4 regions of the Pseudoalteromonas sp. T1lg22 genome follow, and region 2 is predicted to be linked to each of the others. Evidence: predicted binding sites of a transcription regulator. Region 2 holds the regulator's gene; each other region holds the start of a gene.

Region 1 (7,317 bases), on a different contig from region 2:
CAACAAACTTCGTCAAGAATTCTGTGTCCAGATCAAAGGTGTGGTGCGTGCTCGCCCCGAAAGCCAAGTAAATAAAGATATGGCCACAGGTGAAGTTGAAATTCTTGCACCGCGCTTGAAATCATCAACCGTGCCGAAGCGCTACCGCTGGACTTTAACCAGCAAAACTCGGAAGAGCGTCGTCTTAAATACCGTTATCTTGACCTGCGTCGTCTTGAGATGAGCGATCGCATTAAACTGCGCGCCAAGGCTTCAAGCTTTGTACGTCGTTTCTTAGACAGCAACGACTTCCTTGATATCGAAACTCCGGTATTGACCAAGGCGACACCAGAGGGTGCTCGTGACTACTTGGTACCTAGCCGCGTACACCACGGCAGCTTCTACGCCTTGCCACAGTCGCCGCAGTTATTTAAACAGTTGCTGATGATGTCTGGTTTCGACCGTTATTATCAAATCGTAAAATGTTTCCGTGATGAAGACTTACGTGCAGACCGTCAGCCTGAATTCACCCAGATCGATATCGAAACCTCGTTTATGACGTCAGATCAGGTTCGTGCCATCACCGAAAAACTAATTCGTGATATGTGGCAAGAGCTACTGAACGTTGATCTTGGCGAATTCCCTGTGATGGGTCACGAAGAAGCCATGCGTCGCTTCGGTTCGGATAAGCCGGACTTACGTAACCCGATGGAACTTATCGACGTTGCCGACTTAGTGAAAGACGTTGAGTTTAAAGTATTCTCAGGCCCGGCCAACGATGAAAAAGGCCGTGTAGCTGTACTTACCGTACCAGGCGGTGCTGAGTTATCACGCAAACAAATCGATGATTACACTAAGTTTATCGGCATCTATGGTGCAAAAGGTCTGGCCTGGATGAAGGTTAACGACCGCGACGCCGGTGTTGAAGGCGTGCAATCACCTATCGCTAAATTCCTAAGTGAAGAAGTGATCTCTGCCTTGCTTGAGCGCACCAATGCGCAATCTGGCGACATCATTCTATTTGGTGCCGACAGCCGCAACGTGGTTAACGAAGCCATGGGTGCACTACGCTTGAAAATCGGTTTAGACCTTGAGCTAACAGATTTAAGCAAGTGGGCACCGCTTTGGGTTGTTGACTTCCCAATGTTTGAAGAAGACGACGAAGGTAACCTGCACGCGGTACACCACCCGTTCACGGCACCAAAAGGCGTAAGCCCAGAAGAGCTGGAAGCCAACCCGGCGGGCACCTTATCCGATGCCTATGACATGGTCTTAAACGGCTACGAAGTCGGTGGTGGCTCGGTACGTATTCACAACAGCGCCATGCAAGAAACCGCTTTCCGCATCTTGGGTATTGAAGAGCAGGAGCAACAAGAGAAGTTCGGCTTCTTACTGGATGCCTTGAAGTACGGTACGCCTCCACATGCGGGTCTGGCCTTTGGTCTTGACCGTCTGGTAATGCTGCTATGTGGCACGGACAACATTCGTGACGTAATCGCCTTCCCGAAAACTACTCAGGCTTCATGCTTGATGACGGATGCGCCAAGCGGTGCCAACCCGGATGCGCTTAAAGAGCTGGGTATCGCCATTGCACCTAAAGCAAGTGCGACAGCGGAGCAGGGTGAGTAATCCGCTCGCTCAGACACAGAGTTCAATCTTAAAAGCGGCTTAGGCCGCTTTTTTCTTGTGCCTCGCCTTTACACTGGTCATCCATACAGTTACCATTGTTTGGTGCAATAACAAGAATAAGGTTTCTGGGTGAGTATTATTTTGGGGATTGACCCTGGCTCGCGATTCACCGGTTACGGCGTGGTGCGCCAACAAGGACAGCGCTTTGTCTATCTGGGCAGCGGCTGTATTAAGCTTGGTGAGAACGCGTTTCCAACGCGCTTAAAAATGATCTACCAAGGTGTCACCCAGTTGATCGAACAGTTTAACCCCGACGCCTTTGCCATTGAGCAGGTCTTTATGGCCCATAACCCGGACTCGGCACTCAAGCTGGGTCAGGCTCGCGGTGCCGCTATCGTTGCCGCCACCATGGCAGAGCTGGGCGTACATGAGTATTCCGCGCGCCAGGTAAAACAGGCCGTGGTGGGTAAGGGCTCGGCAGAAAAAGCACAAGTTCAACATATGGTTAAGCATATTTTAAAGCTGCCGGCGACGCCCCAGGCGGATGCCGCCGATGCCTTGGCCATTGCCATGTGTCATGGTCACTCACAACAAAACCTGATTAAATTAGCCGGCCAAGCGCGCAAAACCGTGCGTGGTCGTTTGAGGTGAATATGATAGGAAGAATTCGCGGACAATTAGTCGAAAAACAGCCTCCAGAAGTGCTGGTGGATGTGGCCGGTGTCGGCTATGAAATCAGCTTGCCCATGAGCTGTTTCTACGCCTTGCCGGAGTGCGGCGAAGACGTCACCCTGTTTACTCATTTTGTGGTGCGTGAAGATGCCCAGCTTCTATTCGGTTTTAACACCAAAAGCGAACGCGCTCTGTTTCGAGAGCTGCTAAAAGCCAATGGTGTGGGTCCTAAACTTGGCCTCGGCATTCTCTCTGGCATGTCGGCGGAGCAGTTTATCCGCTGTGTCCATCATGGCGATGCCAGCACCTTAGTGAAGCTTCCCGGGGTGGGCAAGAAAACCGCCGAGCGTCTGGTGCTGGAAATGAAAGACAGACTCAAAGACTGGGGGCCGGATTTATTCACGCCATATACGGATGCGGCGCCCCTTAGCGGTGCAGGTGGTGATACCTTAGTAGCCGCCAATGCCACAGACGATGCTATTGCTGCCCTCGAAGCCTTGGGTTATAAGAATAGTCAGGCAACAAAAGCGGTGAAAGCCGTTGCCCAGGAGGCCATGACCTCGGAGCAAATGATCAAGCAAGCGCTTAGGGCGATGCTGTAACAGAGATAAGTGAATGATAGAAGCGGATAGACTAATTGAGCCCCAGCAGCAGGGCAATGAAGACGTGGTCGATAGGGCCATACGACCTAAGCTGCTGGCGGACTATCATGGTCAGCCTCATGTAAAACAGCAAATGGATATCTTTATCGAGGCGGCACGCTCTCGCAGTGAGGCCTTGGATCACCTGCTTATCTTCGGTCCGCCGGGCTTGGGTAAAACCACCTTGGCGAACATAGTCGCCAATGAACTGGAGGTGAGTATTAAAACCACTTCAGGCCCGGTATTAGAAAAGGCCGGCGATTTGGCGGCCTTGCTAACCAATTTAGAAGCCCATGATGTGCTCTTTATCGATGAAATTCATCGCATGAGCCCGCATGTGGAAGAAATTCTCTACCCGGCCATGGAAGACTATCAACTCGATATCATGATAGGCGAGGGTCCGGCAGCGCGCTCAATCAAGTTAGATTTACCGCCCTTTACCCTTATCGGTGCAACGACTCGGGCCGGCTCTTTAACCTCACCGCTGCGCGACCGTTTCGGTATTGTCCAGCGCCTGGAGTTTTATAATGTCGATGATCTGGCATCCATAGTTAAGCGCTCTGCAACTCATCTTGGTTTGAGCATAGACGAGCAGGGTGCCTATGAAGTCGCTAAACGCTCGCGGGGCACGCCGCGTATTGCCAACCGCTTGTTGCGCCGCGTTCGTGACTTTGCCGAGGTGAAAGGCGATGGCAGCGTGTGCGCCGATATTGCCGCCCAGGCTCTGGACATGGTGGATGTCGATAAAAGCGGTTTTGATTACATGGATCGCAAGTATTTACTGGCGATCATCGAGAAGTTTATGGGTGGGCCGGTTGGTTTGGACAACCTCGCCGCCGCCATAGGCGAAGAAAAAGAAACCATTGAAGATGTCATTGAGCCTTATCTGATCCAACAAGGCTTTATTCAACGTACACCAAGAGGACGCATTGTCTCCGACCATGCCTATGCTCACTTTGGTCTGCATAAGGCGACCTAAGTCTGGGTGTGTAAAATCGCATTTTATTAGTCCAGCACTAATCAGCCGAGCCATAAGCTCGGCTTTTTTATGCCCGGAATACCTCTGTAGGTCGGGATTCATCCCGACAAAAGTGTACTGTTGGCACCTTGTTGACGCTAAGCTGCGGCCGACAACAGACAGCTAATTGATGTCATACCAATTCTGTTAAGTATGTGATCAGTTATAGCGCCGGATAAATGATGTGATAACAAGGCGGAATTTTTCTTATGTAGTTATTCTACATAGAAAAATTCCAACGCGGGTAGCATGATATTTAGCCCGCTAGAATGATTAGCTATTTAAGTGAATTGGTATTATACGACTGCCGATTCACAGCGGATTAAGGCTGCACCGATTAGGGTCTGTGACTGAGCTTGATTCAGGCAAAAAAAAGCCCGCTAATAAAGCGGGCAAAACAACAAGTTGAAGGAAGTAAATCCGAGGAACACACCAGCTGCTCAATAGTAGGATGAAACAGCCGATGGTGTGAGGTGGGGAATCAGAAACCACCTCATGAACTGTGCAATAGAGCCATAGTTGGTTGCGCTAGCTCAGTACAGGAAGAATAATAAAGCGGTAGCAGATTTTCTTCAAACTAGAAAAATTATTTTTTTCGGATAAAAAAAACTAATACCGAATAAAATCTTCATGATGATATTTTGCGCAATAAACGTAAGGCTATTAGCTTTGTATGTTGAAATATAAGGCTATTATTATTTTTGTGCTTTTTTTGTTCTATTAGAATTACTATTTTTTAACTTGTAATACCTCGGCAAAATGACAGCTTATGCGAATAATTCGCATAAAATCTGTTTTTTTGGAACTTTTTCGCATGTAAAAGAGCCCAATAAGATATCTGTGTATCTGCCTGTTAACCACAGCCTGCGGCGATTTATCGGCGCTAGGCGGCAATTCATGGCAAGGTCATTGTCAGCGCAATTATGACTGGGTACACTAGGGTTCATTGTGTGTCGTACGCTGTATTGAGCGCGGATACAGTTAATTGCAATATACGCGCCTTAGGAGAAAATACGTGGATTCAGGATTAAACTTTATTGATCTTATTTTAAAAGCCAGCTTTTTAGTGCAGCTGGTGATGCTTACCCTGGTTGCCCTGTCGGTGCTTTCTTGGGCCATTATCATTCAGCGTCGCAAAATACTTAGCAACGCCTTAACGAATGCGAAAAAGTTTGAATCCCGTTTTTGGTCTGGCGTTGACCTTTCTAAGCTGTACAACGAAATCTCTGCTCGCGGTACCCAAAGTGAAGGTATCGAAGCCATTTTTACTTCGGGTTTTAAAGAATTTGCCCGCGCCAAGAAAAACAATCTCTCTGCCGCTGCGATGGGAATTGATGGTCCACATCGTGCCATGCGTGTTGCCCTTTCTCGTGAGATTGAAAAGCTAGAAAACAGCCTGTCTTTCTTAGCCACTATCGGTTCTATCAGTCCTTATATCGGTCTGTTCGGTACCGTATGGGGCATCATGAACGCCTTTATCGCCTTGGGTGAAGTAAAACAAGCGACCTTGCAAATGGTTGCCCCGGGTATTGCCGAGGCTCTGATTGCAACGGCCATGGGTCTATTCGCGGCTATTCCTGCGGTTATCGCCTACAACCGTTTTGCTACCAAGATGGAAAAAATCGAATCTTATTACGGTAACTTTATGGAAGAGTTTGCCAATATCCTACATCGCCAGACTCTGACTCATGAGGTGAAAAGCCATGTATCAGCGTAAGAAGCGTCGTCCGGTCTCGGAGATCAACGTCGTTCCTTACATCGACGTGATGTTGGTGCTGTTAATTATCTTTATGGCCACCGCGCCTCTGATCACCCATGGCGTCAAGGTTGAACTGCCGAAAATGGAGCAGTCGGAATTGGTGGATACCAAGGGTGAACCGCCTATCATTGCCTCTATCGATGCCGACGGTAAATACTACGTCAGTGTGGGAACCGATCCTGAAGCGCCGATGGAAGCCATAGATGTGGCCGCGGTGATCAAGTTAAAGCTGGATCAAAACCCAAAAACACCTGTGATGATCAAGGGGTCCGGCCAGGTCAGTTATCAAGAGGTGTTGCGATTGATGGACTTTCTTAAGCGCGCAGGCGTTCCCGAGGTGGGTCTGATGACGGAGTCGTTCGAGGATTAATATGCAGCAGTTTAAAATACCTCTTCTGATCTCTGCCGGTTTGCATGTGCTGATGATTGCCATACTCGTTGGCGTCAATTACTTGCGCCCGTCAACGCCCGAGGTGATCACTGTGACCTTGAATGCGCCGAGCAATGAAGACACGCCGCAAAAAGCCGTGGATGCGGTGGCCGTGGATCAAAAGCAGGTGGAAAAGCGTATCGACGAGCTGCGTAAGCAGGAAGAAGATAAGAAACGGGCTGAGCAAAAACGCATTCGCGAACTGGAAAAACGCGCCGAGCTGGCCAAGCGTCAGCGTCAGGAAGAAGCTAATCGCATTAAAAAGCTAGAGCAGGAACGCAAAGCCAAGGAAGAAGAGCGTAAAAAAGCCGAAGCCGAAGCGAAAAAAGCCAGAGAAATTGAGCGCAAAGAACGCGATAAAGCGAAGAAAGCTCAGTTAGAAAAGGAAAAGGCAGAGAAGGCTGCCAAGGCCGCAGCGGAGAAACGTCGCAAGGAAGAAGAAGCGGCACGCAAAGCCGAAGAAGAGCGCAAACGCAAAGAGGCGGAAGCCAAGCGTAAGGCTGAAGAAGCAAGGCAGAAGGCACTGCAAGAGCAAATGTTGCAAGAGCAGATGGCCGCCGAGCAAGCGGTGCGTGCTAAAGCCCGCCGTCAGCAGGTGCTATCTGAAGTCGACAAATATCGCGCCTTAATCGGTCAGCGTATTCAGCAGAACCTGCTGCTTGATGATAGCTTCCGCGGTAAAGAGTGTCGCCTCAATATTAAATTGGCCTTTAATGGCTTGGTGACCAGCGTAAATTCGCTTGGTGGTGACAGACAAGTATGTGAGGCCGCAGTACGTGCCGTGCGCCGCGCCGATACGCTGCCGGTATCTAAAGATCGCGACGTATTTGAAGAATTAAAAAATATTAACTTAACGGTTAAACCAGAGTTTTAGGGGACTTTTATGATTAGATTATGCCGCATGGTGGCAGTGTCTTTACTGGCGAGCATGAGTATGTGGGCTCAGGCCGCGCTGGAAATTGTGATCACCGAAGGGGTCGACAGCGCTCGCCCCATCGCTGTGGTGCCCTTCGCCTATAAAGGCACAGGCGAAATGCCCATGCGAATCAGCGAAGTGGTGGCTGCGGACTTGCGCCGCAGCGGTAAATTTAAGCCAGTTGCCAATATCGATATGCCGCAGCGCCCGAGCTCGGATGCAGATGTAGATTATGGTGCCTGGGCACAGCGTGGTGTAGAAGCCATAGTTGTG
Region 2 (7,317 bases):
TTTGCAAAGATAAACGACGCAAAAAAGCGTCCAATTAATTGACCCGCTTCTTATGCGGGCGTTCCCACAGTCCGCTTTTGGCACTTAGCGCCTTCTCGGACACCTCACAACTAACAGGTATCGATCCCCCGTTTTGATTCGCGCTGTAGAAATCGGTTTTTGTTGTGGAGTGTGCTAGAGACAGCGAGATAGGGATATCGAGCTAGGTTTACCGAGGTAGGACACCTCGTTAAACCGTGTCGAAAGCAAAACGAAACGCTTAACAAAAACCCGAGTTCGGAAGCATTAGCGAATCACGGGTTCGGGGGGTTTCCAAAGGGGGAGTCGAATCACTCTCCCTTTGGGTGTCGTCGCCACCGCGACAAGATCTAAAATCGAAGGGCCTTTCGCAAGGCTAAAGCCTCGCCTACAGACAAGACGCTAGAACAATCCCGCATTAAAGCCCAGCGCTTTTACTTCTTTTCTCCACCACAGCCGCTGTCATCCTTGAAATACAACACAAATCGCCGGCGCTGTTGTAGATCTTAATCTCCCATACCGATGAGCGGCCGCCTAGGTGTACGGGTCTGGTTACGGCTTTGAGAGTGCCGGTGCGTGAGGCTTTAAGGTGATTGGCGTTGATCTCCTGGCCGACGCAGTAATATTTATTGATGTCGACGGCGAAGTTGGCGGCGTAGCTGGCGACGGTTTCGGCCAGTACCACGTAGGCGCCGCCGTGGACTATGCCGATGGGGTTGTAGAGCTCGTTGTCGATAGGCATGGTGGCCACCAGGTAATCCGGGCCGATTTCGCTGATTTCAATGCCGAGTTTGGTCATAAGCGTGCCCTTGGCGCCGACGCCGAGGTCGAGTTTGCGACACAGATCAAAATCGATTTCCTGAGCCCAAATACTTGGGGTGTTTTCGCTTACACTCGAGTCTGGCTGCTCAGTGACCGGTAGATCGTTTTCATGATTCTGAATACTCATACAGATTCCTTATACGGCGGCATGGTTAACGGGGGTTATTTGCACTCATTGGCACTGTGCTCCACATAGTGCTGCACTCGCCTGGGCTTCTGCAAGCCTTTTACGACGGTTAGCGAGCGCAAAAAGAGGAACGGGGCGGCGATATCTTCGGCGGCCTGGCTATCACCTGAGGGCCGGATTTGACTAGACTGTCAGTAACGACCTGGGTGTAAATGTTGAAGGAGGGTCTATGGACTTTCAATCCGTGTATGATTTCTGGTTTAACCAATGCAACAGCGAGGACTGGTTTAAAAAGAGTGCGACCTTCGATGCCAGGGTTACCGAGCTGTTTGCCAAGACTCACCGCGCCGCCAGTCGGGGGGAGCTCTATCATTGGCGTAGCAGTGCCCACGGTGCCCTGAGTGAAATTATCGTGCTCGATCAATTCTCCCGTAATATCTATCGCGATACCGCCAGCGCCTTTGCCCAGGATGCTCAGGCCTTGTGCCTGGCTCAGCATGCGGTAGAAAAGGGCTACGACCTGCTGCTCAATGAGCAGGAGCGTGGCTTTTTATACATGCCTTATATGCACAGTGAAAGTGCCGTCATTCATATGCTTGCCGAGCACCTGTTTCGGCCTTTGGAGAGTTATTCCTATGAGCTGACCCATAAGGCGATCATCGACCGCTTTGGTCGCTACCCGCATCGCAACGCTATACTCGGGCGTCGGTCGACACCAGAGGAAATAGCATTTTTAGAAACGCCCAACAGCAGTTTTTAATCGGCCTCACTCACCCAGTTACGTGCTTGCTCCATCTGGTCATATTGAAAGGCTCTGATTTCGGCACTGATAAAATGCGCCGTTAAATGCTCGCCGAGCATGGCCAGGGGAGAGTCGGTAACTACGGCTATCCTGCTGATTCTCTTATGGTGGTCGCGGGCAAAGCGCAGGTGCGCTGACAAGGCCGCAAACGAATCCCAGCCGGGAAAGTGACGGGTGGCTATCATCAGCCCCTTGAGTCCACCATGACGTTCTATATAGGGATCTATAATACGTACGGCGGCTATAAAGTCGGCGGCAGACAACTCGCCATGGGGGGTAAATACGCCAATATCATGTTCATTATCTAGGCTGATACAGAGCATATTGGGTTCCTTCTTTCATTTAAAATGCTTCGATGCGAAATCGGCTACCTATAACTGTAGGCGCTTTTTTAAGTATTTGCGCAGTCGCTGATACAGCTTAGAAATAACTCCTGACTGTGGCAGCAGCAAAATCATTGAATATATTTGCGATTTTCTGACAACTGTATATACTCACAGTTAAATGTACTGTATGGAAAACCAGTTGTATGCGCCCTTTAACTAATCGCCAATCTCAAATTTTAGAGCTGATCAAAGTCTTTATTAAAGATACCGGCATGCCGCCGACGCGCGCCGAAATTGCACAAACATTAGGTTTTCGCAGTGCCAATGCCGCCGAGGAGCACCTTAAGGCGCTGGCCAAAAAAGGGGTGATCAGAATGAAACCCGGTGCCAGCCGCGGTATTCAGCTGGTTGAGGAAGAAGAGCCGGAGCAATTAGGCCTGCCGTTAATCGGTCGGGTTGCCGCCGGTGAGCCCATTTTGGCGCAGGAGCATATCGAGAGCCATTGCCAAATCGACCCCATGTTGTTTAAACCGGCGGCGGATTATCTGCTACGGGTTAACGGCATGAGTATGAAGGATATCGGCATTCTTGATGGCGATCTGCTGGCGGTACACCGTGCGCAAGTGGCCGAAAACGGTCAGGTGGTGGTAGCCCGAGTGGGTGACGACGTAACCGTGAAGCGCCTGGAAAAGGCCGGTCGCAAGGTTTTCCTGCATGCGGAAAACGAAGAATTTGCTCCTATCGAAGTCGATTTAGAACATGAATCCTTTGATATTGAGGGCTTAGCGGTTGGTGTAATTCGAAACGCCGACTGGATGTAGGTTTTATTCGGTATTTTTGCCCCCGATACGCCGTTTATTGGGGGTTTTACGGCGCTTTTCTCCCTTCTTTTCTTACGCGCTAACAGTTTGAATATCCCCCAAATATTTATTTAAAAAAGAAAAACAAAAACGCTTCATTTCTTGCTATTCGTTCAAATCTTGACTAATTGTTATATTACAGGCTTTGCTGGTTGCTTTTTGCGCACTTTGTTTGCAGAAAATTGAATCGGCCAGTCCAAGCATAATAATAACGAAGATTGGCTAGCAGTAATTGCCTCTTCCCTTTTTGCGTTGCGCGTAGTTAAGGAGATGGTACATGAAGCAGCTTTGCTCCCTCATGTTGCTGTGTTTGTTTGCTCCCCATCTGGCCTTGGCCAACAGCAAGTACAACTTGCGCCCCGGGGTGACGGATATCAGCGAGAATGTTTACCAATTGCATATGACGATATTTATCATCTGCTGTGTGATTGGGGTGATCGTATTCTCGGTCATGTTTTGGGCCTTGCTCAGGCACCGTAAATCCAAGGGCGTTACCGCCGCCACCTTCCATGAAAGCACTAAGGTCGAAATTCTTTGGACCGCTATTCCCTTTCTTATCCTTATCGGCATGGCGGTGCCGGCGACCAAGACCCTGATCGCCATGGAAGACACCAGCAAGGCGGACATCACCATTAAGGTGACCGGCTCGCAGTGGAAGTGGCATTACGAATACATGGGCCATGATCTGGGCTTTTATTCGCTGTTGGCCACCCCTCAGGAGCAAATTCAAAATGCCGAGAATAAAGGCGAAAACTACCTGCTGGAAGTGGATAAGCCACTGGTGATCCCAACCGGTAAAAAAGTGCGTTTTCTGATGACCTCTGACGATGTTATTCACTCCTGGTGGGTGCCGGACTTTGCGGTGAAAAAAGACGCCAACCCAGGCTTTATCAACGAGGCCTGGACCAAGGTTAACGAAGCGGGTATCTATCGCGGTCAATGTGCCGAGCTGTGTGGTCAGGACCACGGCTTTATGCCCGTGGTGGTTGAAGCGAAATCCCCTGAGGAGTTTGATATCTGGCTGGCGGCGCAAAAACAAGCGATGTTAGACCAGGCCGATGCCGATGCTGCCTTACTCGACCAAACCTTGTCTCATGACGAGCTCATGAGCACTGGTGAGAAGATCTATATGACCCGCTGCGTAGCCTGTCACCAACCGACTGGTCTCGGCGTTCCCGGAGTATTCCCGGCAATCAAGGGCAGCCCAATCGCGACCGGCGAAATCAAAGACCACATCGATATCGTGGTACACGGTAAACCTGGCACCGCCATGCAGGCGTTTGTTAGCCAGCTCACTATTAAAGAGCTCGCGTCCGTTGTTACTTACCAGCGTAATGCCTTTGGTAATGACACCGGCGATACGGTGCAACCAAGTGCGATCCAGGCCTTTATTGATGGGGAAGAACAATGAGTACAGCAGCTGCAACACACGAACATCACGGGCCTGCGACTGGCATTAAACGCTGGCTCTTTACCACTAACCATAAAGACATAGGCACGCTATACCTGCTGTTTTCGCTGCTGATGTTTTTAACCGGCGGCGCCATGGCCATGGTGATCCGCGCCGAGCTGTTTCAGCCGGGATTACAATTGGTCGACCCGCACTTCTTTAACCAGATGACCACGGTGCATGGCTTGATCATGGTCTTCGGTGCGGTGATGCCGGCCTTTACCGGCCTGGCCAACTGGATGATCCCCATGATGATCGGGGCGCCGGACATGGCCTTGCCGCGCATGAACAACTGGAGCTTCTGGATCCTGCCCTTCGCCTTTGCCATCTTGCTGATGTCGCTATTTATGGATGGGGGCGGCCCGGCCTTCGGTTGGACCTTCTACGCGCCGCTGTCGACCACCTACAGCAACGACAATACCGCGCTGTTTGTGTTTGCCATCCATATTATGGGTATCAGCTCCATTATGGGTGCCATTAACGTCATAGTGACTATCGTCAACCTGAGAGCGCCGGGCATGAAGTGGATGAAGCTGCCGCTGTTCGTATGGACCTGGCTGATCACCGCCTTCCTGCTGATTGCGGTGATGCCTGTGCTGGCGGGGGCAGTGACCATGGTACTGACGGATAAATACTTCGGCACCGACTTCTTTAATGCCGCCGGTGGTGGCGATCCCGTGATGTTCCAGCATATTTTCTGGTTCTTCGGTCACCCCGAGGTGTACATCATGATCTTGCCGGCGTTTGGTATTATCTCCACCATAGTGCCCACCTTCTCGCGCAAAAAACTCTTTGGCTACTCTTCCATGGTGTATGCCACCGCGTCCATCGCCTTGTTGTCCTTTGTGGTCTGGGCGCACCATATGTTTACCACCGGCATGCCGCTGGCCGGTGAGCTCTTCTTCATGTACTCCACCATGCTGATATCCGTGCCCACCGGGGTCAAGGTGTTCAACTGGGTGGCGACCATGTGGCGCGGCTCCATCAGTTTTGAAGCGCCCATGATGTTTGCCATCGCCTTTATCGTGCTCTTTACCCTGGGCGGTTTCTCCGGCCTGATGCTGGCGATTACACCGGTGGATTTCCAATACCATGATACCTACTTTGTGGTGGCGCATTTCCACTATGTGCTGGTTACCGGGGCGGTGTTCTCCATTATGGCCGCGGCCTATTACTGGCTGCCGAAATGGACCGGGCATATGTACAACACTAGGCTGGCGAAGTGGCACTTCTGGATGTCGCTGATCAGCGTCAACGTGCTCTTCTTCCCCATGCACTTTGTTGGCTTGGCGGGCATGCCCCGTCGTATCCCAGACTATGCGCTGCAGTTTGCCGACTTTAACGCCATCATCAGTATCGGTGGCTTTGCCTTCGGTCTATCGCAGCTGCTGTTTGTGGCCGTGGTGTTTAAGTGCATCAAGGCTGGCGAAAAGGCCCCGGCCAAGGTGTGGGACGGAGCCGAAGGTTTAGAGTGGCAGGTGGCTTCACCGGCGCCTTATCACACCTTTGAAACGCCGCCCGAGGTGAAATAAATGAACCATATGCCGCTGTTAAGAAAGCTCTTATTAGGCACCCTGGCGATGTTCGCCTTTGCCTTTGCGCTGGTGCCCTTGTACGACGTGTTCTGCGATGTCACCGGCCTTAACGGCAAGCCCTCTATGGAGCAGGCGCAGCAAAGCGAACGGGTGGATAACAGCCGTGAGGTTACCGTGAGCTTTACCACCCATGCCCAAAGCGGTGCGCCCTTTAAGGTCAGCGCTCAGCAGCAGTCTGTGGTGGTGAAGCCTGGCGAGATGAGCCTGGTGACCTTTGCGGCGGCCAATACCAGCGATCAAGCCCGGGTGATGCAGGCCATTCCGTCTGTCTCTCCTGGGTTAGCGGCAAAATACCTACATAAACTGGCGTGCTTTTGCTTTGACCAGCAAACCTTGCAGGCCAACGAACAACAAGAATATCAATTAAGATTTTATGTCGATCCGGCGTTGCCACCCGAATACGAGGAGCTAACGCTGTCATATACGCTTTTTGATATCAGCGCCAAGCATAGCGAGTCGTTAGTGGCGGCGGCGCGATAACCCAAATGAGGCATGAATATGAGTGAAGAGTATCAAAAGTACTATGTGCCGGCGCAAAGTCCCTGGCCGATAGTCGGCGCGGTGGCGCTGTTCTTTATCGCCGCCGGTGCCGGTCTAACCGTGATGCAAATGGAGCAGGAAAGCAGCCATGGCCATTACCTGTTATTTGCCGGTATTGCCGTGTTGCTGTACATGCTGGTGGGCTGGTTTCGTAATGTCATCAGCGAGTCCCATGGCGGTCTCTACTCGATGCAGATGGATCGCTCCTTTAGACAGGGCATGAGCTGGTTTATTTTCTCCGAGGTGATGTTCTTTGCCGCCTTCTTCGGCGCCTTGTTCTACGCCCGTATGCTGGCGGTGCCCTGGCTCGGTGGTGATGGCAATAATGTGATGACGGGCGAAGTGTTATGGCCGGAATTCACATCTGCATGGCCGCTGGAAAGCACTCCGGATGGCACCAGCACCCAGGCCATGGGCTGGCAGGGGCTGCCGCTTATCAACACCATTATCCTCTTGGTGTCGTCGGTAACCTTGCAGTTTGCTCACACCGCCATAGAAAAAGATAAGCGCACGCCTCTGACCCTCTTCCTGCTGTTGACCATAGTTCTTGGTATCAGTTTCTTGGGCCTGCAAGCCTATGAATATGTGCATGCCTATCAGGATTTAGGACTGAAGCTGGATTCCGGCATTTACGGCAATACCTTCTTCTTGCTTACCGGCTTTCACGGCTTGCACGTAACCCTGGGCACCATAATGCTTATTGTGGTCTGGATCCGGGTGTTAAAGGGCCACTTTAGCAGCGAAAAGCATTTCGCCTTTCAAGCGGCGGCCTGGTAC
Region 3 (7,317 bases), on a different contig from region 2:
GTTAAATTTTTAAGTGAGCAGAGACAAAAAGGCCCGCAATAGCGGGCCAATTATTAATCCATAATATTTTCGGGCATATCGCCACGAATTTCCTGCCAGATTTGACCACTTTGATGACCATAGCGACGCATCAAGGAAATAGCACCGTCGTGATCTTGCTTCTCAGCCAGCTCAGCCAAGTCCGAGTAGAACTGACGTGCTAACTCACGAGTACGAGGATCAGAGAAATAGTGGCAACCTATCTTGGAGTAAAAACCTCTAAAGCCATTGAGGATCAACACATAAATTTTGTTGTTGCCGGCACTGGCCAGATGGTGGTGTACCAAATAATCATAATCAGCAAAAGCCTGAGCCGTGTCTTCAACGCCATCGCGCTCGGCAACAATTTCCTTAACGCGCTCTGGGTCTATTTTAATCGCTGCACGCATATAGATGGCGCTGATGTTAGTGCGGGCAGAAAGTAACTGATCGGTCAGCTCCGGCATTTTATCTTCATCAAGGCGCGCCAGCGTCTCAAGAATGTTCAGGCCCGATGTTTCCCAAAAGTTATTTACTCGCGTTGGCTTACCATGCTGAATGGTTAACCAACCGTCTCGAGCAAGACGTTGTAATACTTCACGCAGTGTCGTGCGAGTCACGCCGATGAGTTCCGATAGCTCGCGCTCGGCAGGAAGAATAGAGCCTGGTGGAAACTCCCCATTCCAGATGGACTCAACTATATATTCCTCAGCAAATCCAGCTGGGCTTTTCGCTTTAAAAATTCTCATCTAAGGTCCACTTCAACACGGTTTATTTCATTTTAGTTATTCCACTGATTGTACCAGATGATCAGCAACTAACAAGAAAACTTCACTGTAAAGCACGCCTCGTATAGCCGGCAATTACACAAGACAATAATAAAGTATCAGCTTTCGAGTGCCATTGACCTAAACTTGCATAGACCTAGGTGCAGGGGCATAATCTCCAAAATAAAATTAATAAGAGAATCTCATGAGCTGGTTAAGTAGCATCTCGCGCACACGCGCTCCTTGGTTGTTGTTGGCACTGATTGCCTTTTTATTCGAGGCAACGGCCCTTTATTTTCAATACGCCATGGATTTAGCTCCATGCATCATGTGTATCTACCAACGTACCGCCGTGTTAGGCGTGTTATTGGCCGGCCTTATTGGCGCCATCAACCCTGCTAATCTGTGGCTGCGCCTGAGCGGCTTAGCAACTTGGCTGGTTGCCAGCATTTGGGGTCTGCTTTTGGCCCGCGAGCACATAATGATGCAAACCACCACAGACCCTTTTGCCTTCGTTTGTGAATTTGAGCCTAATTTCCCTGTGCCCTTGCATGAATGGATCCCTGGATTTTTCGCTGCAACCGGTGACTGTGGCAACATAGACTGGCAGTTTTTAGGTCTGTCTATGCCGGGTTGGATGCAGGTTATTTTTGCAGCCCTTGCTGCGGCAGCGGTTATCGTGACCTGTGCGAGCTTGTTCTTTAAGCCAAACAAGCCATGATTTATTTTTTAGCCAGCCAGATCCCCGGCCTGCAATCCTTTAGCCACCGTCAGCGTTTGCAACTGGTGGCTGAGGCGTTGGAAATGTTAAGTGCCCAGGAACGTATCCTGCTCAATATTATTAAACTGCTGCTGATCACGCCGCTGTTTTTATTGTTGGTGCGCTTTGAGGGGTGGAGCATGCTGCCCTGGTTATTGATCGCCGGTCTTGCCTACCCCATTTTGGTGCTGCCGGTGCGCCACTACTTTGCCTGCCGTCACCTGGAGCAGGCGATTGCAGAACATAATAAAGGCAGCTAACGCTGCCTTTATATTATGCCAATTACAACGACACCTTTTCCTTGAGCTCAGCCATTAGCCGCTCGCCTATCCCTGGCACATCATCCAATTGCTCAATACTCTTAAAGCCACCGTTTTTATCGCGATAATCGATAATTGCCTTGGCTTTCGCCGGGCCAATACCGGGCAAGGTCTGCAATTGCTCGGCCGTGGCCTGGTTTAAGCTGACCTTAGCATGGCTTGAGGCTTCGCTTTTACTGGGCTCGGCTGGCGCTGCAATAACCGGGGCTGTGGTGGCAAGTAAGAGTGTAGTGGCAAGAACGCCGATAATGGCGCTTGCAGAGGTGTTAAGTAGTTTCATACTTCTCTCCTTAAAGTGATGAATCTTCCATTGGTACTACCGTTATTAAATAAAGAAGACGAGACAGGGCTTGTCAACCTAAAGGCTTATGAACGCGAGCACTAAGCCTCTCACTCGCTCACAAGTTAAGTAAAAAGCGTAAAAACACCTTGACCTTAGCTGCTTGCCACCCTAATCTAACTGTATAAAAAAACAGTATAGTTAGGAGATCCCATGGCTGTTGTCGTTAAGTACGTAGTTGAAAGAAATGGAGTCGAGCGCATGACCTTTACCAGTAAGAAAGAAGCCGATGCTTATGACAAAATGCTCGATATTGCCGAAAGCCTTGAAGGTCTGTTGGCAAATGCCGATGTGCCCTTAAGTGAACAACAGGTAGAAGGCCTGGCACTGCAAATCGCTAAACAAAAAGATGAATTTATGCAGGTGTTAAAAGGCGCGAAACCAAGCGAAAATAAAGCAGAAAAAAAGCCAAAAGCGCAAAATAAAGACAGCCAGGAAAATGTCACCGAACTGAAAGCCAAAGAAGCCTAAGTAAAAAAAGAAAAGCCAGCAAATGCTGGCTTTTTTGCTTCGCTCTAAGCGAAAGTTATTTCGTTACTTCGGCTACGGCGTCGGCGAAGTAATCGATATTGGCGTGGCTGATACCGGCTACGTTAACGCGGCTCGAACCAACGATGTAAATCGAATACTCTTTTTGTAGACGCTCGATCTGCTCTTTATTAATACCTAAGAAAGAGAACATACCGTGCTGGCGCTCAATAAATGAGAAGTCCATGCCGTGGCATTTGTCGTTTAGCTTCTCTTTTAGCAATGAACGGAATTCATTGATGCGTGAACGCATTTCATCCAGTTCATCGTGCCACATAGTAGTAAGCTCAGAACTAGATAGAATAGTGCTAACAATGTCCGCACCATGCGCCGGAGGCATAGAGTAAATGCTGCGCACTACACTCAATAGTACCGAGTTAGATACATCGGCAGCGCTGGCATCTTTAGAGATGATAGAACAGGCGCCGATACGGTCACGGTAAAGACCAAAGTTCTTCGAACATGAAGAACAGATGATCAACTCTTCAACCTGTGAAGCAAGCAGGCGTAGGCCAGCAGCATCTTCGTCCAGGCTAGTACCAAAACCCTGATAAGCGATATCGATAAGCACGGTAAAGCCTTGTGCTTTAGCGATGTCGGTTACGGTTTGCCATTGCTCGGCGTTCAAATCCATACCGCTTGGGTTATGACAACAAGCGTGAAGCAATACCACATCACCTGCTGGGATCTGACTTAAGGCATTAACCATTTCGTCGAACAATAAACCCTTATTTTCATAGTCGTAGTAAGGGTATTCTTTTACCGTCAGACCGGCAGCTTCAAACAGGCTGATATGGTTAGCCCAGGTCGGAGTTGTCACCCAAACAGTGGCATCTTCATTACAACGCTTAATAAACTCAGCGGCTACGCGAAGTGAACCTGTACCGCCTGGAGTTTGTGCCGTGCGTACACGGTTTGCCAGCAAAGCAGGGTGTGCATCGCCTAGCAACAATTCTTCCATTTTCTGACAATAATCCAGGTTACCGGCCAATCCGATATAAGACTTGCTGGTCTCATTGGCTAAGCGAAACTCTTCCGCTTTTTTTACCGCTTTTAGCACAGGGGTATTACCCTGCTCGTCTTTATAAACACCGACACCTAAGTCGATTTTATTGGCATTGGTGTCAGCCTTAAACGCAGCCATCAACCCAAGAATGGGATCCGTCGGTAATGGTTTTAATTGTGAGAACATGGGACTCTCTTTTTATTTATCTCAGGGTTAGCAGTACCCGGCCACATTAGGCTGGCAGATGCGCGACAATTTCTTTGCTTGCGGCGACCAACAAGGCTATGCGTTCGGGGGTAAAAAAATCTGTGCTGAATGCTTCTGCATCTATGATGCCCACTACTTTACCCTTCTGCGAATAAAGCGGCAAGCAGCTTTCCGCCTTCACTTTAGGATCACATGTATAGTATTCGCCACCGCTGGCAACATAGTCTTCCACATTGTTGATAATTCTGGCCTTTCCAGAGCTTACAACCTGCACATTATTACTGGTGGCGGCAAACTCAGGGGTAATGGGAAACAAGGGACGACTGGGGGCGCCGTGATACGCCAGCTTTAGCAACTGCGACTGACCATGGATATCACGGGACTGATAAATACCGAACCAATCGACGCCGCTTTGTTGTACGACAAAATCGACTATCCCCTGCAACTTGGCAAGCTGTGCCTCGGCATCAATATCAAGATGTTCCCGCAGGCTAAAGGGCTCTTCCTGTAAATGACCAAACAAGCTGCATGCGCCACCCTCACCCAGCTCTGGAATAAGGTATTGCCATTGCACCTGGGCACTTGTATTCGCCAAATATTCTTGTAATAAAGCTTGATACTGCAGGGTCTGCGACTCATCCGCCTCAATTTGTGCCCACTCGTTATATAAAATCATTTAGCCATCCAAACATCCAAAACTTTGAAAGGATGCTAGCACAGAGGCAAAAGCACAGGCAATAGCAAAATGAAATGGGATCGGGGCCGCTGCGACTGCTTACCTAGATCTCATAAGCCTCTGATTATCTACCCGCTTGAAGTGCAGTTATCAGCACTATTTTGGCAAGACGCAGAGCCCAGTTATGATAAGCTAACAGCCTGTTTAGGTCGGAGGTACTGATGAGCGACAATAACCTAGTGTATTCAACTGAAACGGGCCGTATTAAGGCACCCGTTGAGAAAGAGCAAGCCGACGTTAAGTTGTTTAAAGACGGGGCGCTGCGCATAGAGCGACAAACCAAAGGTCGTAAAGGCAAAGGGGTGATGCTGGTTGTGGGAATTGATCCGCAGGAGCATGATCTGAAGAAGCTGGCCAAGCTGTTAAAGTCAAAAATGGGCCAAGGCGGCGCCGTTAAAGATGGCGTTATCGAAATCCAGGGAGATGACCGCGACAAGCTAAAGGGCTTGCTTGAGGCACAGGGCTTTAAGGTAAAAATTGCTGGCGGCTAAAGCCGGAGATTCGCAGTTATTACGGACTATGCTATTGCGGGCTATACAAGGCCCGCCAATGGCCACGTAGCGTCTGTGGGTCATAATCTATCTGAGCTACACCACAGGTTGGGAAGATAGGCATCTTATCCGGACACAACTCGGCCACCATATAGCTGACTATGGGCATATGGGCGACCACCAGCCAGCAATCAATTTCATCATGCACAGCTATCAAGGCGCTGAGGTAATCAACGGCGCGTTTGGCATCGGCACTAGGAGTCACCTCTTCGCTGTCTTCACTGTAAATAAAGTTACGACAATGCCCCTTCACCTGCATCGCGGTTTGCTGTGCCCGTACATAGGGACTGACAATTAACCCTTGTGGATTAAAGCGTTGCGCCAGCCATTGACCAACATGATCCGCCTGCGCCAACCCCTTATCGGTTAACTCACGCAAATTATCTTGTCCCTGCACTGCCTGCGCATCCCCATGACGCATGATTAAAACTGTTTTCATTTCTGTTAAATCAACTAATTAGAGAAAAAGTTTTGCCGCAAAAGCTAGCCATTAAGGCGCGATATTCGCTATAGTTTAGCTTTACCACCCGATATTCAGGTAGGCACTTCGCCGTAACCGCTGGCCCTGAACATCTTGTAACTTTTCTAGTTTCAGGAGCAATAATTGAATATCAGCCGCAATGATAACAGACTCTACCAAGCGCTAACACTGCCCAATGGTCTTAGGGTTTTGTTAGTCGCCGACAGTGATAGTCAAAAAGCGGCCGCCGCGCTTACCGTTAACGCCGGGCATTTTGATGACCCCTGGCACCGTCAGGGCCTCGCCCATTTTGTTGAGCACCTGCTTTTTCTCGGCACCGACAAATACCCCGAAGCCGGTGAATTTCACGACTTTATCAGCCGCCATGGAGGCAGCAGCAATGCCTGGACCGGCACCGAGCACAGCTGCTATTACTTCGACATCACCAAGCAATTTTTTCAACCGGCTCTGGAGCGTTTTAGCCAGCTGTTTATCGCGCCGCTGTTCAATGACGGGGAAATAGACAAAGAGCGCAACGCCATCGATGCCGAATTTAAACTCAAGATTAAGGACGATGGCCGTCGTATCTATCAGGCGCACAAGGAAACGGTGAATCCAAAGCATCCCTTTGCCAAGTTTTCGGTGGGCAGTCTCGATACCCTGAGCGATGCTCACGGCCCGATAAAGCAAGAGCTGGAAACCTTCTTTGCCGAGCACTACCAGGCCCAGTGGATGACCTTGGTGCTGTGTGGTCCATACACTCTGGCGCAATTAAAGGCCTGGGCCGAGCACCTTTTCGCGGATATCAACAGCAATGCAACCGCTAAGCCGGATATTGCAGAGCCTCTGTATCGCCCGCAAGATCTGGGGCTGGAGCTGCATATTGAGCCCCATAAGCATTTGCAAAAGCTGATCATCAGCTTCGCTATGCCAAGCATAGATAAGTTTTATAAGCACAAAACGGTCAGCTTTCTTGCCCATTTACTCGGCTATGAAGGCGAAGGATCCTTGCATTCTCTGCTAAAAAATCAGGGCTGGATCAATGCCCTGTCTGCCGGTGGTGGTATTAACGGCAGCAACTTTAAAGACTTTAATATCAGCTTGGCGCTGACCGATGACGGCATCGAGTATTATCAGGATATAGTCGAGATGGTGTTTGCCTATATCGCCCTTATCCGCCAAAACGCCGAACAATTACATGCCCTGTATCGGGATAAGCAAACGCTGTTGCAAATCGCCTTCGATAATCAGGAAAAGGCTCGGTTACTGGATTGGGTCAGCGGTTTGAGCGTGAATATGCACCATTACCCCAGCGAGCATTATCTTAACGGCGACTATTTGATGGCCGGTTATGAGCCCCAGCAGTTTGCTAAGGTGCTCGACTGGTTGAGCCCGAAGAATATGCGCTTGGTGTTGATCCACCCGGGCGTAAGCAGCGATCAAACCACACAATGGTACAACACCCCTTATTACACCAAGGCGTTGGAGCCTCAGTGGCTCGACGCCCTGGCCGCCATAGACACGCCGCTGGGCACCATGTCGCTGCCCGAGGTAAATCCTTATTTGCAGCGCCCTTGCGTGCTTCATGAGCTGGAATCCCCCGGTGCCACCCCGGAAAAACTGG
Region 4 (7,317 bases), on a different contig from region 2:
ATCGCATGCCGGTGGAGCAATTCTCCGATGAAATAGGCAACTTGCAGGTGGAGCAGGTGATCTCCTCCTACGACCGCCAATTAGACGGTAAGGCCAGCCAGTGCTGTGCCGGTTTAGGCCATGATGCGGTTGCCGATAATGGCAGTTCGATTTGGTACCCCAGTTTGCAGGGGGTGGTGGAAATTCCCAAAAGCGTGCAGCTGTTTGGCCAGGATCCTCTAGCTCCTCAGGTGGAAAGCATAGCTACGCCACGACGCACCCTTTACACGGGTGCCTTGGGCAAGAAACCAGTGCTTGATACCGATGAGCGCGACCTTACCATCAGCTACACCGCCATCGACTTTTATGCGCCGGCGGAAGTGGAGTTTCGCTATCGCTTACAGGGCTTGGACAATGACTGGCGCTACGCCAACAATCGCCGCGAGGCCATTTATACCAATTTACCGCCCGGGCCTTTTGTCTTTCAACTTGAAGCCAAGCGCACCAGCGGCAATTGGCAAGAGGCCAGCAGCGCAGAGTATGCCTTTACCGTGCCACGTCGGTTTGATGAAACCATTTACTTTCGTTTGCTGATCGTTTCTTGCTTCTTCTTTATTTTGTATCTGTTGCTGTGGGTCTTTAGGGCACAGGAGCGACGTAAACAGGCGGCGTTGGAAAGCTTGGTGGAAGAGCGCACCCTGGAGCTGCGTGACGCCAACGACAAGCTCAATCAGGTTAACTCTCAGTTGAAGTTAGTGAGCCATTCCGACGAGCTGACCGGGCTGCGAAGCCGCCGCTTCTTGTTCGATCAGCTGCCCAAGGATATAGAGCACTATCAGCGCAATGCAGAGTCCTTGCAAAAGCAGGGTCGTGCCCTGGTGCTGGTAATCGTCAATATCGACAACTTCTCGCGTATAAATGATGCCTACGGGCCACTAAGCGGCGATAGCTGCTTGCAGCAAATGGCCACCCTGCTTAACTCCTGTACTCAAGGGTCGGACTATGTGGCGCGCTGGAGTGGCGATGAGTTCTTATTGCTGCTGCGTGACTTTGAGGTCGATCAGGTTAATCTCTTTGTGCGTAATCTGTGTAAGTCCATCGCCAGTAAGAGCTTCTTACTGCCTAATGGTAAAAAGATTAACCTCAGCGCCTCCCTGGGCTGGTCCTGCTATCCCATGCCTTTATTAGGCGGCCAGGTGATCGGGTGGGAAACCTCTGTGAATCTGGCGGATATCGCCCTGCATCAAGTGAAAAAGCGCGGCGGTGATGGCTGTGCACATATCGAATTTGATGATCAGCTTGATGCCTTTGAGTTCGAGCAAAGCGAGAATCTTGATGAGCAGATAGCGACGCTGCAGAGCTCGTCCCTGGCGGATATTAAGATTTGGATGCGTTAAGCCAGAGCTAAGTCATTGGCCTCTATGAGCCAAAACACGGACAGAAAAAAGGAGCGATATCGCTCCTTTTTGCTTTTATTTAGCTTTGCTAGTTACGCTAACCAAGCTTTAACTTGTCGCTCGATACCGGCGCTATCCAGGCCAAGCTCTGCGTGCATTTCCTGCTGGGTGCCGTGCTTGATAAAGACATCCGGCAGGCCTAAGTGTAATACCGGCTTAAGCTGCTTGCTTTGTGCCAGATATTCGCTCACCGCTGAGCCGGCACCACCGGCAATCACATTGTCTTCCAAGGTCACCAAGTGCTCATGGGTAGCGGCTAATTCATCAATCAGCGCCGTATCCAGTGGCTTAACAAAACGCATATCTACCAAGGTGGCATCCAGTGCTTCGGCGGCTGGCTCGGCATACTCGAGTAGGGTACCGAATGACAGTATGGCCACACCTTTACCTTGACGAAGCACACGGCCTTTACCAATTTCAAGCGCTTGCATTTGTGCATCGAATTCACCCTCACCGGCGCTGCCACGGGGATAGCGCACCGCTGCCGGCTTATCCAGCTTGTGGCCGGTGTAAAGCATGTTGCGGCATTCGTTGGCATTGGCCGGAGCCATGATCACCATATTAGGAATGCAGCGTAAGAAGCTTAAATCATAGGTGCCCTGGTGAGTTTCACCATCGGCGCCAACCACACCGGCACGGTCGATAGCAAATAACACAGGTAACTCTTGCAGGGCAACATCGTGGATCAGCTGATCATAGGCGCGCTGTAAGAAAGATGAGTAAATCGCCACCACAGGATTTAATTGCTCGCAGGCAAAACCGGCGGCTAAGGTCACAGCATGCTGCTCGGCAATGGCCACATCAAAATACTGCTCTGGGTATTCCTTGGAGAAACGCACCATGCCTGAGCCTTCACGCATGGCCGGGGTAATGGCCATCAGGCGGCTGTCTTCGGCGGCCATATCGCATAGCCAGTCGCCAAAGACCTTGGAAAAGGTCGGCGCGCCAGGCTTTGACTTGGGTAACTTGCTTTCGCTTGGGTCGAATTTGGGCACCGCATGGTAACCGATAGGATCGGCTTCGGCAGGCTTATAACCTTTACCTTTTTGTGTTTTCACGTGCAGTAGCTGCGGACCCTTAAGGTTGCGCATATTGCGCAGGGTGTCGACAAGCATATTAACGTCGTGGCCATCAATGGGGCCGATATAATTAAAGCCCAGCTCCTCGAAAAAGGTGCCAGGGATCACCATGCCTTTCAGGTGCTCTTCCATGCGGCTGGCCAGCTCTTTGACCGGCGGCAGACCGGAGAGCAGCTTTTTGCCGCCTTCACGAATATTGGTGTAAAAGCTGCCGGAAAGAATACGAGCGAAGTGGTTATTCAGGGCGCCCACGTTTTCCGAGATAGACATCTCGTTATCGTTGAGGATCACCAGCATATCCGACTTCACATCACCGGCGTGGTTCATGGCTTCGAAGGCCATACCTGCGGTAATAGCACCATCGCCGATCACGGCTACGGTTTTACGTCCTTTACCTTCTTTTTGCGCCGCAATCGACATGCCTAACGCCGCAGAAATCGAGGTACTTGAGTGACCCACACTAAAGGTGTCGTACTCGCTTTCGCCACGGTAAGGAAAAGGGTGCAGGCCATCTTTTTGGCGGATGGTGTGCATTTGCTCGCGACGACCTGTGATCAACTTATGCGGATAGGCCTGGTGACCCACATCCCAGATCAAGCGGTCGAATGGCGTGTTATAGACATAATGCAACGCCACAGTCAGCTCCACCGTGCCTAAACCTGAGGCAAAATGGCCACTGCTTTGTGATACGGAGTTCAGTAGGTAGTCCCGCAATTCATAGCTAAACGCGCCTAGCTTATCTTGAGCCAGGTCGCGCAGTTGTGCAGGTTCATCGACCTGATTTAAAAGGGGATACTTGCTACTATCCAAATTCATGCGTTTTATTATCCTTCACTGCGATGGCCCGAGTATATCAAAATGGGCACGGCCATCTGTAGTAATTTTTAATGATCTCGGGCGATGATGTATTGCGCCAGTTGCGCCAACATCCTGGTGTCATAGGGCAGGTTATCGAGGGCGGTAATGGCCTCGTCATAGAGCTGCTGTAGTTTGGCTTTTGCGCCATCTAAGCCAAGCAGAGCCGGGTAGGTGGCTTTACTGGCGGCCTCATCCGAGCCCTGCGGTTTGCCCAGGGTCTGGGTGTCGCCTTCTATATCTAAAATATCGTCTTGCACCTGGAATGCCAGGCCGATGGCCTTGCCGTATTTTTGCAGTGCCGCTTGCGTATCGCTGTCGCCCTTGGGGGCGCATAAATAGCCAAGCTCGATGGCGCAGCTTAGGAGCGCACCGGTTTTAGCATTATGTATCTGCTCAAGCTCGCTTAAACTGATGTCTTTTCCTGTTGCGGCTATGTCCAGGGCCTGGCCGCCGACCATGCCGAGCAAACCAGACGCTCGGCTTAGGCTTTGTACCAGGCGAATTTGCGCGCCAGCCTCTAGGTTAAAGTCGCTGCTGCTTAGTAGTTCAAAGGCGATGCTCTGCAAGGCGTCACCGGCCAAAATGGCATGGGCTTCATCATAGGCAATATGGCAGGTGGGGCGACCACGGCGTAATTCATCGTCGTCCATGGCTGGCAAGTCATCATGCACAAGGGAATAGCTGTGAATACATTCGATGGCCGCGGCGGCCTTATCAAGATCGCCCTTGTTGGCACCGAGCATGGAGCCGACGCAATAAACCAAAAACGGACGCAGTCGTTTACCGCCATTTTGTACGCTGTATTGGCTGGCCGCGAGGATCCTTGGTTGGGCATCTTGCTGGCTGTGGAAATAGTTTTCCAGGGTGTGCACTACGTCTTGCTGCGCTTGCGCTAAGGCTTGTTTTAATTCCACAGTGACTATTACTCTTGAGGGTCCATAGGCGTTAATTCGCTGTCGAGATCATTACTCATCAGCATGCTTACCTTTTGCTGTGCATGATCCAGTTTTTGCGCCGAGACATTGGCCAGGCTGATACCACGTTCAAACTGCTTTAAAGAATGTTCCAGCGGCATATCGCCTTGTTCCATCTCAGTGACAATTTGGCTCAGTTCATTGATTGCGTCCTCAAAGGTGAGGTTTTCTGGTTTTTTTTGGGCCATTGCCTGCGCTCTCGTTACTGAATTGCTAAGAGCGCCAATTTTAGGGGGATTCCGTGACCAGGTCAAAGGCGGTGATGATTTTCGACCACTTAGAGCCAGTGTAGCTGTTTTTAATCTGCGGATTTTAAATAAAGGGTTAAGTACTTGAAGTGGCTCGGTAGCAATTTAAAGCATGGGTGCGCGTTACTTAGTGAGCACTTGCTCTTAATATTCTTTCATCAAAATTAAAAATGCACTACACTCTTTCTTACTGTATGGATGAACAGTTGTTGTGCTATGAAGCTATATATTGCCGAAAAACCTTCCCTTGGGCGTGCCATTGCTGCCGCTTTACCTAAACCCCATAACAAAAAAGACGGCTATATCGAGCTGGGCAACGGCGATTGCGTGACCTGGTGTATCGGTCATCTATTAGAGCAGGCTGAGCCCGATGACTATGATGCCGCTTATAAAAAGTGGCAAGTACAGCATCTACCCATAGTGCCACAGCAATGGCAGCTTAAAGCCAAGAGCAAAACCCGCAAACAACTTACCCTAGTTAAAAAGCTGATCAAGCAAGCTTCGCAAATTGTTCATGCTGGCGACCCCGACAGGGAAGGGCAACTCTTAGTCGATGAGGTGATCTCCCAAGCCAATGTGAGCACGGCTAAAAAGCAAAGTATTCAGCGTTTACTGATCAGTGACCTAAATTTACCCGCAGTGAAAAAGGCCCTTGGACAATTGCGTGCCAACGCGGAATTTATTCCACTTAGCGTCTCGGCCTTGGCGCGCTCCCGTGCCGATTGGCTGTTTGGCATGAACCTCACCCGGGCCTATACCCTTGCGGGCCAAAAAGGCGGCTATAAGGGTGTGCTCTCCGTTGGCCGGGTACAAACGCCCATCCTTGGCTTGGTGGTAGCGCGGGATAAAGAAATTAACGAATTTGTCAGCAAGCCCTTCTATGAAGTAGAAGCCCTGATGCGCACTCAAGAGCAACAAGGCTTTACCTTAAAGTGGCAACCCAGCGAAGCCTGCCAACCTTATCAGGACGAGCAGGGTCGGGTATTAGTCAAGGCCTTGGCCGATAACGTTGTTTCCCGTATCAAGGGGCAGCATGGATTGATCACTCAGGTCAAAAGGGCTGAAAAACAAGAGCAGGCGCCCTTGCCTTATAACCTGTCGGCACTGCAAATCGATGCCGCCAAGCGCTTCGGGTTGCCAGCCAAAGCGGTACTTGATACGTGCCAAAGTCTTTATGAAAAACATACCTTGATCACCTATCCACGCTCGGATAATAGGTATTTGCCTAAGGATCATTTTCAGCAGGCGCCTGACATTATCGATAGCGTGATTGCCAACGGCGTGTTTTCAAAAGAGCAGCTGGCTACCGCGGATCCGTTAAGAAAAGCACGTTGCTTTAACGATGCCAAGGTTGCCGCTCACCATGCCATAGTGCCGACCAATAAAAAGACCTCGGCGCAGCTCACAGAAACGGAGCGTCGTGTTTATGAGCTGATCTGTCGCCAGTACGTGATGCAATTTATGCCGGCCTACCGTTATCACCAAACCGATGTGGAAGCAGAGATAGCCGGCGGCACGTTCACTACCAAGGCCAAAGAAGAGATAGAACGCGGCTTTAAGGTGTTATTGCCCAATAAAGAAGAAAAAGAAGCGCCTAGCTTACCGCCTTTAAGCCTGGGTCAGCAGGTACTGTGCGAGGATGCGCGGCGATTAGATAAAAACACCACACCACCGGCGCATTTTACCGATGCCACCTTGCTTGCAGCGATGACTGCTATTTCCCGCTATGTGAAAGACCCGGATATCCGTAAGGTGCTGCGGGAAACCGATGGTCTGGGTACAGAGGCGACCCGCGCCAGCATTATCGAGTTATTGTTTACCCGTGGCTTCCTTGCTCGCAGTGGCAAGACCATTGTTGCCACAGAAACGGGTGTGGCGCTGATCAATGCCTTGCCTGACACCCTTTCAACACCGGATATGACCGCTCATTGGGAAATGGCCTTGGCACAAATTGCAGAGAAACAGCTTAAGTACGATGATTTTATGCAGCCCTTGGTTGGGCAACTAGGGGCATTAATAGAAGAAGCAAAAACCTGTGACAGTCGTCAGTTTTCACATATCAAGAGTCAGGTAAAAAGGAAGTTTAAGGGCGCGAGAAGAAAAAGCACGCGCCCGAAAAGCAGTAAAGCTCAGGCTTAGTTTCTATTAAACAAGGCCAATGCTGCATTACTCATGGCGTTGACCCCAGTTGGAATCGCCTTTTGGTAATCCGGAGCAAACTTACTCGAATGCAATGACGGCAACTGGGTATTGTTTTTCATTGCCTTCTTATAAGTATCCGGGTTTACACCACCTAGCCAGAATAGGGTAATAGGCAGCTTGTCTTCGGTGCGGCCATATAAACCAAAGTCTTCACCGGCCATGACTGGCTCGGTCAACTCAACATTATCGGCGCCAATGGCCGCTTTAATGGCCTGGGTGACGCGAGCGGTTTGCTCCGGGTTATTGTAGGTCGAGGGAATAGACTCGGCCTCATGAACCACCACTTCAGGGTAAAGTGATTCTTCAAGCCCGGCACTGGCGGCAATACCCGCGGTAATGCGCTTAATCGCCGCAATCTGTTGTTCGCGTACCGCCGGGTTATAGCTGCGTAATGTCAGCTGGAGTTTGACCTCGTTGGAAATAACATTGTGCTTACTGCCCCCATGGATTGAACCTACGGTGACTACCGAAGGCTCAAGAGGAGAGAGTTCGCGGCTGGTGATCGTTTGTAAGGCCAGCA

What was found. The regulator LexA, encoded in region 2, represses DNA repair genes until DNA is damaged. The targets are predictions, from matches to a motif close to TACTGTATNNNNATACAGTA.
Region 1: ruvC (crossover junction endodeoxyribonuclease RuvC) is a predicted target of LexA. The motif match lies at 1,680-1,699, and genes of this name have one in related genera.
Region 3: C2M24_RS06215 (YebG family protein) is a predicted target of LexA. The motif match lies at 2,324-2,343, and genes of this name have one in related genera.
Region 4: C2M24_RS02265 (DNA topoisomerase III) is a predicted target of LexA. The motif match lies at 4,784-4,803, and genes of this name have one in related genera.

The regions. Positions count from the first base shown of each region.
Region 1 covers NZ_PQBY01000023.1:91,068-98,384, reverse strand. The annotation lists partial or broken gene aspS (aspartate--tRNA ligase) at 1-1,608, shown strand, start outside; gene ruvC (crossover junction endodeoxyribonuclease RuvC) at 1,738-2,259, shown strand; gene ruvA (Holliday junction branch migration protein RuvA) at 2,262-2,882, shown strand; gene ruvB (Holliday junction branch migration DNA helicase RuvB) at 2,896-3,900, shown strand; gene tolQ (protein TolQ) at 4,955-5,656, shown strand; gene tolR (protein TolR) at 5,643-6,068, shown strand; gene tolA (cell envelope integrity protein TolA) at 6,070-7,002, shown strand; gene tolB (Tol-Pal system beta propeller repeat protein TolB) at 7,012-7,317, shown strand, end outside.
Region 2 covers NZ_PQBY01000016.1:356,118-363,434, reverse strand. The annotation lists gene C2M24_RS11370 (PaaI family thioesterase) at 437-967, opposite strand; gene C2M24_RS11365 (DUF924 family protein) at 1,197-1,727, shown strand; gene C2M24_RS11360 (STAS/SEC14 domain-containing protein) at 1,724-2,092, opposite strand; gene lexA (transcriptional repressor LexA) at 2,299-2,916, shown strand; gene coxB (cytochrome c oxidase subunit II) at 3,233-4,366, shown strand; gene ctaD (cytochrome c oxidase subunit I) at 4,363-5,937, shown strand; gene C2M24_RS11340 (cytochrome c oxidase assembly protein) at 5,938-6,480, shown strand; gene C2M24_RS11335 (cytochrome c oxidase subunit 3) at 6,499-7,317, shown strand, end outside; gene C2M24_RS11330 (DUF2909 family protein) at 7,274-7,317, opposite strand, start outside.
Region 3 covers NZ_PQBY01000010.1:83,128-90,444, forward strand. The annotation lists gene fadR (fatty acid metabolism transcriptional regulator FadR) at 54-767, opposite strand; gene dsbB (disulfide bond formation protein DsbB) at 991-1,506, shown strand; gene C2M24_RS06205 (DUF6170 family protein) at 1,503-1,805, shown strand; gene C2M24_RS06210 (ComEA family DNA-binding protein) at 1,828-2,145, opposite strand; gene C2M24_RS06215 (YebG family protein) at 2,359-2,676, shown strand; gene C2M24_RS06220 (amino acid aminotransferase) at 2,732-3,925, opposite strand; gene C2M24_RS06225 (GAF domain-containing protein) at 3,972-4,622, opposite strand; gene C2M24_RS06230 (stress response translation initiation inhibitor YciH) at 4,844-5,173, shown strand; gene sixA (phosphohistidine phosphatase SixA) at 5,205-5,672, opposite strand; gene C2M24_RS06240 (insulinase family protein) at 5,838-7,317, shown strand, end outside.
Region 4 covers NZ_PQBY01000006.1:2,124-9,440, reverse strand. The annotation lists gene C2M24_RS02285 (diguanylate cyclase domain-containing protein) at 1-1,376, shown strand, start outside; gene dxs (1-deoxy-D-xylulose-5-phosphate synthase) at 1,469-3,331, opposite strand; gene ispA ((2E,6E)-farnesyl diphosphate synthase) at 3,400-4,287, opposite strand; gene C2M24_RS02270 (exodeoxyribonuclease VII small subunit) at 4,296-4,535, opposite strand; gene C2M24_RS02265 (DNA topoisomerase III) at 4,812-6,734, shown strand; gene C2M24_RS02260 (M20 metallopeptidase family protein) at 6,731-7,317, opposite strand, start outside.